One region of the Hyphomicrobium album genome, then DNA from elsewhere that is predicted to be linked to it. Evidence: predicted binding sites of a transcription regulator. Region 1 holds the regulator's gene; the other holds the start of a gene.

Region 1 (5,679 bases):
GTGATCGCGCTGCGCATCGTCGAGAGATATCGAGAGCAATATGACTGATACCACTGTCTCAGGCTCGGCTCCTATGCAGCGTCGCCTCGATGTCACATCTGATGCTGCGCGCGCACGCGTTGCACGGCGCTACCGAAGCGAGCGGCGCTTCCGGCTTTATGGGCTGGCGGCAATCTTGTTTGCCGCAGTGTTTCTGCTCGCGCTCCTAACCGACATCTTCATAAAGGCCATGCCGGCCTTCACCCAGTCGGAGCTAGCGCTCAGCGTCATGGTGTCGAGCGATCTCGTCGACCCGCAAAAGATTGCGGCCGGCGACTTCGACAAGATCGTGCGCGAAGGGCTTTACGCCCTGTTCCCGCAGATGCAGAGCCGGACCGAGCGCCGCGCACTTCAAGACGTACTTTCGTCCGGTGCCGCGGACGACCTGCGCCGCATGGTTATCGCGAACCCGGCCCTTATTGGGCAACGGATCACAGCGCCAGTGCTTCTTAGTGCCGACGCAGATCTCTACCTCAAAGGCATTTCCACTGACATCCGCGTGCTGTCGGGTGCCGGCGAGGCAACCCCGAGCGCGACTGCGGGCAAGGTGACGGTGTTTTCCACCTCCAATGCCTTTGCCGACCAGCTATTGGTCGTCAAACAAATGCTGGCCAAAAATGCCGAGCGGCAGACGCACGAGGCGGACCGTCTCAGTACCATCGTGCGTTCGATGGACGCCGACCTGAAGGCGGCGCTTACGCGGCTCGATGAGGCGCGCAAGGTGAACGATGGTCCGCAGATTTCGGCGCTGGAGTCGCGTGCAAAGTCCTTGCAGAGCGACAAGGCGCGGCTCGAGGGGCAGGTGGGTGATCTGCGCGGTAAAGCTGACGCATTGATGCAGCGGCATGCCGGCCTGGGGGTTACGGAACAGCTGACGTCCGATATGCCGTCAGTCCTCATCGTCATCAACGGCGGCGTGATCAAGGCTGCCGCCGTGGGTGGGGACCGTGTCGAAGGCGACGTACTCATTCCTTTGGATTCGGTTGCTGGCGCCGCCGCCGGGCAGTGGCAGCAGGTCGTCGTCGCCACGCCGGAGACCAGCCGCAAAATTCGGGATCCGAGCATCGCCATTCTCCAAGAGCTGAAAGGGAAGGGGCTCGTCAGGAGCGTCCCCAATCTCTCGTTCTTCGAGCAGGGAGATAGCCGGGAGCCTGAGCTTGCGGGCGTCCTCGGTGCCCTCGTCGGCTCGGCGCTGACGATGTTGATCACACTTGCACTCTGCCTACCGATCGGCGTGCTAGCCGCCATTTATCTCGAGGAGTTCGCTCCCAAGAACTGGATCACGCACATTGTTGAGGTGAACATCAACAATCTGGCGGCGGTACCGTCGATCGTGTTCGGCCTGCTTGGCCTTGCGGTGTTCCTCAACTTCTTCGGCCTACCGCGCTCGGCGCCGCTGGTCGGAGGGTTGGTGCTGGCGCTTCTCGTTCTGCCCACCATCATCATCGCCAGCCGTGCCGCTTTGAAGGCGGTTCCCCCCTCCATTCGCGAGGCGGCGCTTGGCGTCGGTGCATCCAAGCAGCAGGCGATCTTTCATCACGTGCTGCCGCTGGCGATGCCAGGCATCCTTACTGGAACCATCATCGGCATGGCGCACGCGCTCGGTGAGTCTGCGCCGCTGCTTCTGATCGGCATGGTCGCCTTCATCGTCGACGTGCCTGGTAGCTTCACGCAAGCGGCGACCGTCCTCCCGGTTCAGATCTTCCTCTGGTCGGATTTGCCAGAGGTCGGTTTTCAGGCAAAGACCGCGTTCGCCATCATCGTGCTCCTCCTGTTCTTGTTCGTCATGAACGGATTGGCCATTTGGCTGCGCAAAAGGTTTGAGCGTCGCTGGTGACAGCGCTAACACTCGAGGCGAATATGGACAGTATGGTTATGCAGCATTCGGAGGCTTCCTCCGTCACCGCGCCGCCGAAGGTGGTAGCCAAGGACGTGAATGTCCATTACGGGGAGAAGCACGCCCTGCAGAACGTTTCGGTCGAGATCCCCGACCGCGCCGTGATGTCCTTCATCGGCCCCTCTGGCTGCGGCAAGTCGACGTTCCTGCGCTGCATCAACCGGATGAATGATACGGTCGCCAGTGCGCGGGTGACCGGAAGAATTACGATCGACAACCAGGACATCTACGACAAGAGCCTCGACGTGGTGCAGCTGCGCGCCCGCGTCGGCATGGTGTTCCAGAAACCAAACCCGTTCCCCAAGTCGATTTTCGAGAACGTCGCTTACGGCCCGCGGATCCACGGGATGAGCCACTCGAAGGCCGACATGGAGGAGATCGTACATACGAGCCTCGGGAAGGCCGGCCTTTGGAACGAGGTGAAGGATCGCCTCGATGATTCCGGCACCAGCCTCTCAGGCGGCCAGCAGCAACGCCTGTGCATCGCCCGCGCCATCGCCGTCAATCCCGACGTCATCCTCATGGACGAGCCGTGCTCGGCCCTCGATCCAATCGCCACCGCACGCATCGAGGAACTGATCGACGATCTGCGCAAGAACTTCTGCATCATCATCGTCACCCATTCGATGCAGCAGGCGGCGCGCGTGTCGCAGCGCACGGCCTTCTTCCATCTCGGCATCCTGGTCGAGGAAGGCGCCACGCCCGATATCTTCACCAGTCCCAAGGACAAGCGCACCCAGGATTACATCACAGGACGGTTCGGCTGATGCTGCGCACCCTCTTCGGCCGCCAGGCCGCGCAGCCCGCCAAGCCCGCCCCCGAAATCCGCCCGACGCGTTCGGCAGGAGACAAGCCCATGAATGAGCACACCGTAAAATCCTACGAAGAAGAGTTGGCGTTGCTCGACAAGAAGATTGCCCAAATGGGTGGCCTCGCCGAGCAGTTGCTTGGCCAGTCGCTCGGCGCGTTGGAAAAGCGCGATCCCAAGCTCGCCGAGGAAGTCGTCGCCTCCGACCGGCAGATCGACAATCTCGAGCGCGAGATCGAGGAGCAGGTCATCTCGATGGTGGCCCGCCGCCAGCCGATGGCCGACGACCTGCGCCACATTATGGGCGCCCTGCGCATCACTACGGACCTCGAGCGCATCGGCGACCTCGCCAAGAACATCGCCAAGCGCGCGCTGGCGATCGCCGATGAATCGCACCCCAAGCCGCTGATGTCGGGCATCCGCCACATGGTGGAGCTGGCGTTGCATCAGTTGAAGGAAGTGCTCGACGCCTACGCCGAGCGCGACGCCGACAAGGCGCTCGCCGTGTGGCGCGAGGACGCGCAGATCGACGCGATGTACAACTCGCTGTTCCGCGAGCTCCTGACCTACATGATGGAGGATCCGCGCAATATCGGCATCTCCACGCATCTGCTGTTCGGCGCCAAGAACGTCGAGCGCGTCGGCGATCACACCACCAACATCGCCGAGACGGTGCACTTCCTGGTGCGCGGCTTCAACATCGCCGACGATCGTCCCAAGGACGATCAGACCAGCTCGACGCTGATCTCCGGCAGTTGATGAGAGGGAGGCAGGGCAATCGGAATGTCCGCTAAGGTTCTCATTGTCGAGGACGAGGCGCCGCTCGCTGAGATGCTGCGCTACAATCTCGAAGCCGAAGGTTTTCGCGTCGCCCATGCCGAGACCGGCGAGGAGGCGCTCATCCTACTCGAGGAGGAGCGTCCCGATCTCGTCGTGCTCGACTGGATGCTCCCGGGCGTGTCCGGCATTGAGCTTTGCCGGCGCCTGCGCTCCAAGTCGGACTCGCGCAACGTGTCGATCCTCATGCTCACCGCGCGCGGCGAGGAGAGCGATCGCATTCGCGGCCTGTCGACAGGGGCCGACGACTACGTCGTCAAACCGTTCTCGCTGCCGGAGCTGATGGCGCGCGTGAAGGCCATCCTGCGCCGCACGTCTCCTGACCGCGTCGCCGAAGTGCTGAAGATCGGCGACATCGAGCTTGATCGGGCGGCGCACCGCGTGATGCGCGGGTTGCGCCAAGTGCGCCTTGGACCTACCGAGTTCCGCCTCCTCGAGTTTCTGATGGAAAGCTCGGGCCGGGTGCTGTCGCGCACGCAGCTGCTCGACGGCGTGTGGGGCCGCGACGCCTTCGTCGACGAGCGCACGGTCGACGTGCACATCGGCCGGCTGCGCAAGGCGCTCATCCGCGGCAACGAGCGCGATCCAATCCGCACCGTACGCTCCGCGGGCTACGTCTTCGGCGAAGCCTGACACTCCCTCCCTGCCGGCCAAAAAAGAGCGCCGAGCTCATCGCCCGGCGCTGTTGGCTAGTTGCCGAGATTGGCGCGTTGACCGCTTAAGCGGTTTCTTTGCGCTGAATGACGTCGAGAGCGCCGCCCATCGCCGGCTCCACCACCTCGCGCTCGCGGCGGCGAGCTTGAGGCGGCTGGAACGCACGGCGGGCATGAAACTCGCAGTAGGGCAAGCCGGGAACCTTGTCCTTGCCGCAGAAGTGGAAGTCGGCCATTTGCGGGTCGCCGATCGGCCAGCGGCAGCTGCACTCGAGCAGCGTCGGGATGGTTTTGCGCTCGGCGAGCGGGATGACGATCTCCTCCACCGCGGGCATGTAGGGTTCTTGCTGCTCCTGGTAGAGCGCCCGGAACGCGGGGTTGCCGGTGGCGGAAAAACGGGCCTTCGCCATGCGCTTCGACGCCATCCGCGGGCGCGGGCGATGGCTCTTCATGCGTGAGGTGGTGGCGCGACCGGAGAGGCCGAGCCGGTGAACCTTGCCGATCACCGCGTTGCGCGTGACGCTGCCGAGGCGTCCGGCGATTTGGCTGGCGCTCAGGCCTTCGCCCCAGAGCTTTTTCAACAGCTCCACGCGCTCATCCGTCCAAGCCATAAAGTCTCGCTCCCTGAGCCACAGGGGCGCGCGCAAGCCGAGGCGCACACCGATTGTCAATCGGGACAGACAGGGGACGCGACCGCGCAGTGCGAGACGCACTACGGCGAACGCGACAAGCCAATGCCTGGCCGGTTACGGGACGCTGTTACTGGGATGACGCGAACTGATTGACGCTTGACGCGAAGCGCATATTCGACAGGGCGAGCAACTGCTTCGCCGATGCGCGTCGTGGCTACTCGAGCGAGTGTCCCGCATTAAGCGCGAGACCTCGTGCCGCGACGGAGGGAAACCTACAACAGGCAGAATTGGGCCTACAAGATCAGAGATCTGGCGCGTCGGGCATCCAACGGGACAGGTGGTATATTCGCAACATGCAATGTCGCGCCACGTGGCCCAATTGCCCATCGATGCTGGGGCCGGAGGCTCCCCCGCCCGGTTTCCACAATGAGCCATCCCCAAGTGTGAGTTGCGGAAGGCGCAATTGACCGATGGACGCGCGAAAGGGGTCCCGGAGTTGACGGAAAACACTCATTCCGTTGACAGAAAAGCACCTCGCGCGTATCTACAGCCGTTCCAGGGCCGCCGCGGAGGTGGCCTTTTTTGATTTCAGCGACGCTTCGCTGCTTGAGGGTGGGCTGACCGATGTCCGCATCCTTGGCGGCCTCGGAATCCTCAACCAAGGCTGCTCCTACAACCGGCCCTTCGCCGGCCGTTATGGGTACTTACGCGCGCCAGAACCTCGTTTTCGAGCGTGGGGAGGGGGCGTGGCTCATCACGCCGTCGGGCGACCGCTATCTGGATTTCGCGTCCGGCATCGCCGTCAACGTGCTC
Region 2 (5,679 bases), on a different contig from region 1:
TCACCGGCTGACGGCGGCGCGCGACCAGCATGTTGCTCGCACCCATCGCCTTGATCTCGTGCATGAGCGACAAGGGATCGGCATAGGTGACGGTGACCGTCTCGGAATCGACCACCGGTAAGGCGAAGCCGGCGCGCTGCAAAAGTCCACCCAAGTCGCGCACGTCGGCGAAGGGAGCAACGCGCGGCGAGGCGCCCCCGCTGATCTCAGCTTCCGCCGCGAGCCACGCATCGCGAAGCTCGTGCAATGTCGCGCCACCAAGCAGCGCCGCCAGCAGCAGGCCATCGGGCCTGAGGGCGCGGCGCATCTGCACGAGCGTGCCCGGCAGATCGTTGACGAGCTGCAGCGACAATGCCGACACGATGAGATCGATTGAGGCATCGGCGAAGGGTAGTGCCTCCTCGTCGGCGACGACGCGCATGTCGACGGCGTCGGTGAGAAGCTGCGCAGTCGAGTCGACGTCGACGATGCGTTCGATGCCGGCCAGCCCGCGGAGGCGCCGCGAGAGCAGCCCGTGATGCGCGCCGACGTTCACCGCAAGCGGAAAGCGCCGCTGCACGATGCCCAGACGATCCGCGAGCTCATTGGCAACGCGTGCCAGGAGAAAGTCATGCTGCGCCGCAGCGCCGACCACGCGTCTCCAGCGTTGAGCCAGTAGTGCGCGGTCGAATATGCGGACGGGGTCGGGCGGGGGCAATGCAGGCTTCCGGAACGATGCGTGCTCGCGGTGGGTGCGGGGCCGCGCTACCATGCTCGCTCGAGGGGCACTTGGCCAGCTGAACGGGCAACATGCTGCACTGGGGGAGGAGCGCCGTCGGCGCATTGCGAGCTGCCGTCGCTACGGCAGCCGATCTCGTGGTGCCGCCGCTCTGCCTCGCCTGCCATCGGCCCTTGGCAGCCCATAATGCGATGTGCGCCCGTTGCTGGGCTGACATCGCCTTCATCCGCCCGCCGCTGTGCGACCGGCTCGGCATACCGCTGCCGTTCGACATCGGAGGCACGATGGTCTCCGCCGCCGCCGAGGCCGATCCGCCCGACTACGATCGCGCCCGCGCCGTGGCCCGCTTCGACGGCGTGATGCGCGAACTCGTCCATGACCTCAAGTTCCGCGACCGGCACGATGCGCGGCGCGTCTTCGGCCGGTGGCTAGTCGACGCCGGCAGCGCACTGCTGACCGACGCCGACCTCGTCATCCCGGTGCCGCTCACGCGCCTGCGGCTGGCCGCACGGCGGTTCAATCAATCGGCGATCCTGGCGCAGGAGGTGGCCCGGTTAACCGGGGTACAGTATGCACCCGCGGTGCTGGTTCGCGCGCGGCGCACGGCCCCGCAGGTCGGCCTCAGCCGCCAGCAGCGGCGCGACAACGTCGCCGGCGCATTCGCCGTGGCACCCGGTCAGGGTGGCGCGCTGACTGGTGCCAATATCGTGCTCATCGACGACGTCATCACGACGGGTGCCACGGTGCGTGCCTGTGCCCGGCCGCTGAAGCGAGCGGGGGCAGCGCGGGTGGACGTGCTGGCGCTGGCCATGGTTACCGATCCCGCCTTCCTGTCGCCTTGAAATCGACGGTGAATAAAGCCGCCTAGGCAGTTGGCGCACTTTGCTACGCGCCGCGGAGGTACTAAATCTTCGGTGGAGCACCGGCGCGGCAGTGCGATTGGTGCAGGAAAGGGGACCCTTCTAATTCCATGCCCAAGGTTACCGTCTACACCACCCGTTTCTGCCCCTACTGCCACATGGCCAAGGAGCTGCTCCGCAAGAAGGGCATCACCGCGTTCGAGGAGATCGACGTCAGCGAACGGGCGCTGCGCACCGAGATGAGCGCGAGGGCCGGCGGTCGCTATACGGTTCCGCAGATATGGATCGGCGAGCGGCACGTCGGCGGCTGTGACGATCTCTATACTCTCGATCGCGAAGGCAAGCTCGACTCGCTGCTCACGGCTTAGCGTTCGTATCGGCCGTACCGGCGGCATTCAGAGAGGTTGCCCGCCATGTCGGACACACCCAAGTCGTTTCGCGTCGGCCTCGTGCAGATGTGCGCCGGGCGCATGGTCGATCGCAACATCGCCGCGGCGACCGAGCTGATCCGCGCGGCGGCGCGGGGCGGAGCGCAGTATGTGCAGACGCCCGAGATGACCAATATCCTCGAACTCGACCGCGAGCGGCTTCTGGCAGCGATCAAGCCGGAGGTCGACGATCCGGGCGTGACGCAGTTCCGCTTTCTGGCGCGCGAGCTCGGCATCTGGCTGCACGTCGGCTCGCTGGCGCTCGTCGGCGAGCGCGGCCGGCCCGTCAACCGCTCGCTGCTCATTTCGCCTGAGGGGCGCATAGACGCCCGCTACGACAAGATCCACATGTTCGATGTCGACTTGCCGGGCGGCGAATCCTACCGGGAAAGCGCCAGCTACGAGCCCGGGCATGAGGCGGTGGTCGCCGCGCTTCCGTGGGGGCAGCTCGGCATGACCATCTGCTACGACCTGCGGTTTCCGCACCTGCATCGGGCGCTGGCCAAGGCCGGAGCCCGTTTTCTTGCCGTTCCCGCGGCGTTTACCAAACCGACCGGCCTCGCCCATTGGCATACCCTGCTCAGGGCGCGGGCGATTGAAAACCAGTGCTACGTTTTCGCTGCCGGACAGGGCGGATGTCACGAGAATGGCAGGGAAACTTTCGGTCACAGCCTGGTCATTTCTCCATGGGGGGAAGTTCTGGCGGAGGCGGACGTTCAGCCTGCAGTCACGTTCGCCGATGTGGAATTGCAACGCCTGGAGGATGTTCGTCGCCAGGTGCCGTCGCTGCGGCACGACCGGCCGTTTGACGTGGTATATGCCGCAGATACGCCGCCAAACGAGGTTGCGTCGTGATCCGCTACCGCCTGCAATGCGCTAATGCCCACGAGTTCGAAGCCTGGTTCGCTTCGAGCGCGTCTTACGATGTGCAATCGGCAGGTGCGCAGATCTGCTGCCCCGAGTGCAATAGCTGCGAGGTCGGGAAGTCGATCATGGCCCCCAATGTCGCCGCGCGGTCGCGTGGTGACGTCTCCGAGGAGGAGGCCCCGGCGCGCTATCGCAATTTGGTGCGCGCAGTGCGGCAGGTGCTCGAATCCAATTCTGAGGACGTGGGCAGCCGCTTCCCGGAGGAGGCGCGCAAGATCCACTATAAAGAGGTCGAGCAGCGCGCCATCCGCGGGACCGCCTCGTCCGACGAGGCGCGCTCCTTGGTTGAGGAGGGCGTCGAGATCATGGCGCTTCCCCGGTTGCCCGAAAAAGCGAACTGAGCCGCACCGCCGCGCTCAATCCTGCGCCAGCACCACGACCGTGTAGAGAACCGCCGACTTCGCGTCTCGAGTCCGGAACTTGGGCTCGGTATTGCCGGGCGAGACCCAGGTGTAGCTGCGGGCATCGTGGCTCCAGATGCCATGCACATGACCGGCGCGGTCGATCACGATGCCGCCGTCCGTGTCGTAGGCGAGCGAGTAGCCCTTGATCCTCAGGACTTTGTTTTTAGCGAGTAGACCGAATAGCTGTCGGTTCAGCACGTCCGTCATTGTAAGCCCCCATCGCCTTCCAACGGGCAGCCGTGTGCTTGGCTCCCCCAGGCATCGCAACTGGCCTCCCCGCCGGCGCGAATGTCCAAGACTTGAAATCAAACAAACACAATTTCAATGGTTGCCGCTGGTATTCGTTAGCAAAGTGGTACCGGAATACTCCACGCATTGAATGCCGTTCGCGGAAATTCCACGCCGACCTTAACGTTGTGTTTGCCAAGACTTCTGAGAGGGCGCCCCTCCGGCTCTGTCACATACGCTTCACGCCGCGGGGCTAAGGCCCGTGGCTGGACAGGTCGGGATTAGACGCCAGCCCCATGCAGTCGATCATTCGCGCCCTCGTGGCGTTGAGCGCCCTCGCATCCGCCGCTGTCGGCCAGACCATCTATCCGATCGATAGAGCGCAGATCCTCACCGGCGCGAGCTTCGACTTCAAGGTCGAGTTTCCCGGTGCAGTTGCTGCTTCGGACATCAAGGTGACCATCGACGGCGAAGACGCGGCCAAGGTGCTCGGCCGCGAGCCTTTGATCGCCGTCGACGAGGACGACCTCGGTCACACCGCCTACTGGATCCGCGGTGTGCGGATGGCGAAACCCTGTACGGCGATCGTCGAGGCGACCGCAGGCGACAAGCGTGCCACCGTCACCTGGACTGTGTACGGGACGCCCGAAGGACGTCTCGCCAAGAACGTGATCTTGCTCATCGGCGACGGCATGTCGATGGCGCACCGCACCGCGGCGCGCATGCTATCCAAGGGCATCGTCGAAGGCCGCTACGGCGGCGAGCTCGCCATGGATGACATGCCCCACATGGCGCTGGTGTCGACGTCGGGGACCGATTCCATCGTCACCGACAGTGCCAATGCCATGACGGCCTACGCCACGGGCCACAAGACCTGCGTCAACGCCCTCGGAGTCTACTGTGCGCTGAACAGCAGCACGCTCGGGCATCCCAACATCGAGACGATAGCCGAACTCGCCAAGCGACGGCTGGGGATCGCGGTCGGTGTCGTGACCGACACCGAAATCGAGGATGCGACGCCCGCCGGCATGGTTGCACACACGCGAAAACGCACTGACTACAACAACATTGTGCGCATGTTCTATTCGCTCCAGCCGGAAGTCATATTGGGCGGCGGCACGCCGAACTTTCTTCCCAAGGGCGAAGCGCGTGCGAAGCGAGAGGACAACCAAAACTACATCGAGAAATTCGCGGAGGCGGGCTACACGTTCGTCGATACGGCAACGCAGCTCGCCGCGGCCGCCGCCAAGCCCGAGACAACGAAGCTGCTCGGCCTCTTCAACGACAAGAACATAGACGGCTCGCTCGACCGTAAGTTCCTCAAGAAGGGAACGGTCGCCAAGTTCCCTGACCAGCCCGATCTGACCGACGAGATGCGCGCCGCGCTTGCGGTTCTGTCGCGCTCGGACAAGGGTTTTCTGTTGATGGTCGAGGCCGGCCGCATCGACAAGTACAGCCATTCGCTCGACTGGGAACGCGCCGTCTACGACACCATCATGCTCGACAATACGGTGAAGCTCGCCAAGGATTTTGCGGCCAAGAACAACGATACCCTGATCATCGTCGTGCCCGATCACGCGCATCCGGTGTCGATCATCGGCACCTATGACGATAGCAAGGGCGAGCAGTTGCGCGATCGCCTGCAAACCTACTCGGCAGCGCAATTTCCGAACTATCCGGCGCCTGATGCCGAAGGCTATCCGGCGACGGTCGAGGTCTCCCGGCGGCTGGCCATGGTATTTGCCGCCTATCCCGACTACTGCGATCCGGGAAAGCCATACCTCGCCGGCGAGAACCAGCCGACGGCGCCGACGGCTTCAGCAGAGGGTGACAAGCAGCCGGCAGTCGCCAACGAGGAATACTGCAAGCCAGGGGCGGCGCGAAAAATCGGCAATCTGCCATTTACGGCTCGCACCGGCGTGCACGCCGCCGACGATGTGGTGCTGACGGCTTCTGGCCCCGGGGCCGACGCGTTCCGCGGTCGCGTCGACAACACCTTCGTGTTCCGCGCCATGGCGCGGGCGCTCGGACTGGGCAGCTGAACGCAACCCGGTCAGCTCATCTCGGCCAAGTAGTGGTCGTCGCTGAGGTGGCAGTGCGCCACGCGCCACTCG

The links. The regulator PhoB, encoded in region 1, activates phosphate uptake and scavenging genes when phosphate is short. The targets are predictions, from matches to a motif close to TGTCATNNANCTGTCAT.
Region 2: the regulator PhoB is predicted to act here: its motif matches at 3,793-3,809, upstream of GIW81_RS18615 (alkaline phosphatase).

The regions. Positions count from the first base shown of each region.
Region 1 is NZ_WMBQ01000002.1:78,758-84,436, forward strand. It holds gene pstC (phosphate ABC transporter permease subunit PstC) at 1-48, shown strand, start outside; partial or broken gene GIW81_RS19100 (DUF3333 domain-containing protein) at 74-511, shown strand; partial or broken gene pstA (phosphate ABC transporter permease PstA) at 1,070-1,876, shown strand; gene pstB (phosphate ABC transporter ATP-binding protein PstB) at 1,915-2,703, shown strand; gene phoU (phosphate signaling complex protein PhoU) at 2,793-3,503, shown strand; gene phoB (phosphate regulon transcriptional regulator PhoB) at 3,528-4,214, shown strand; gene GIW81_RS12540 (GcrA family cell cycle regulator) at 4,300-4,845, opposite strand; gene GIW81_RS12545 (aspartate aminotransferase family protein) at 5,563-5,679, shown strand, end outside.
Region 2 is NZ_WMBQ01000003.1:55,825-61,503, forward strand. It holds gene GIW81_RS18585 (methyltransferase domain-containing protein) at 1-634, opposite strand, end outside; gene GIW81_RS18590 (ComF family protein) at 823-1,560, shown strand; gene grxC (glutaredoxin 3) at 1,689-1,946, shown strand; gene GIW81_RS18600 (carbon-nitrogen hydrolase family protein) at 1,992-2,861, shown strand; gene GIW81_RS18605 (DUF1178 family protein) at 2,858-3,274, shown strand; gene GIW81_RS18610 (hypothetical protein) at 3,290-3,544, opposite strand; gene GIW81_RS18615 (alkaline phosphatase) at 3,862-5,607, shown strand; gene GIW81_RS18620 (GntR family transcriptional regulator) at 5,619-5,679, opposite strand, start outside.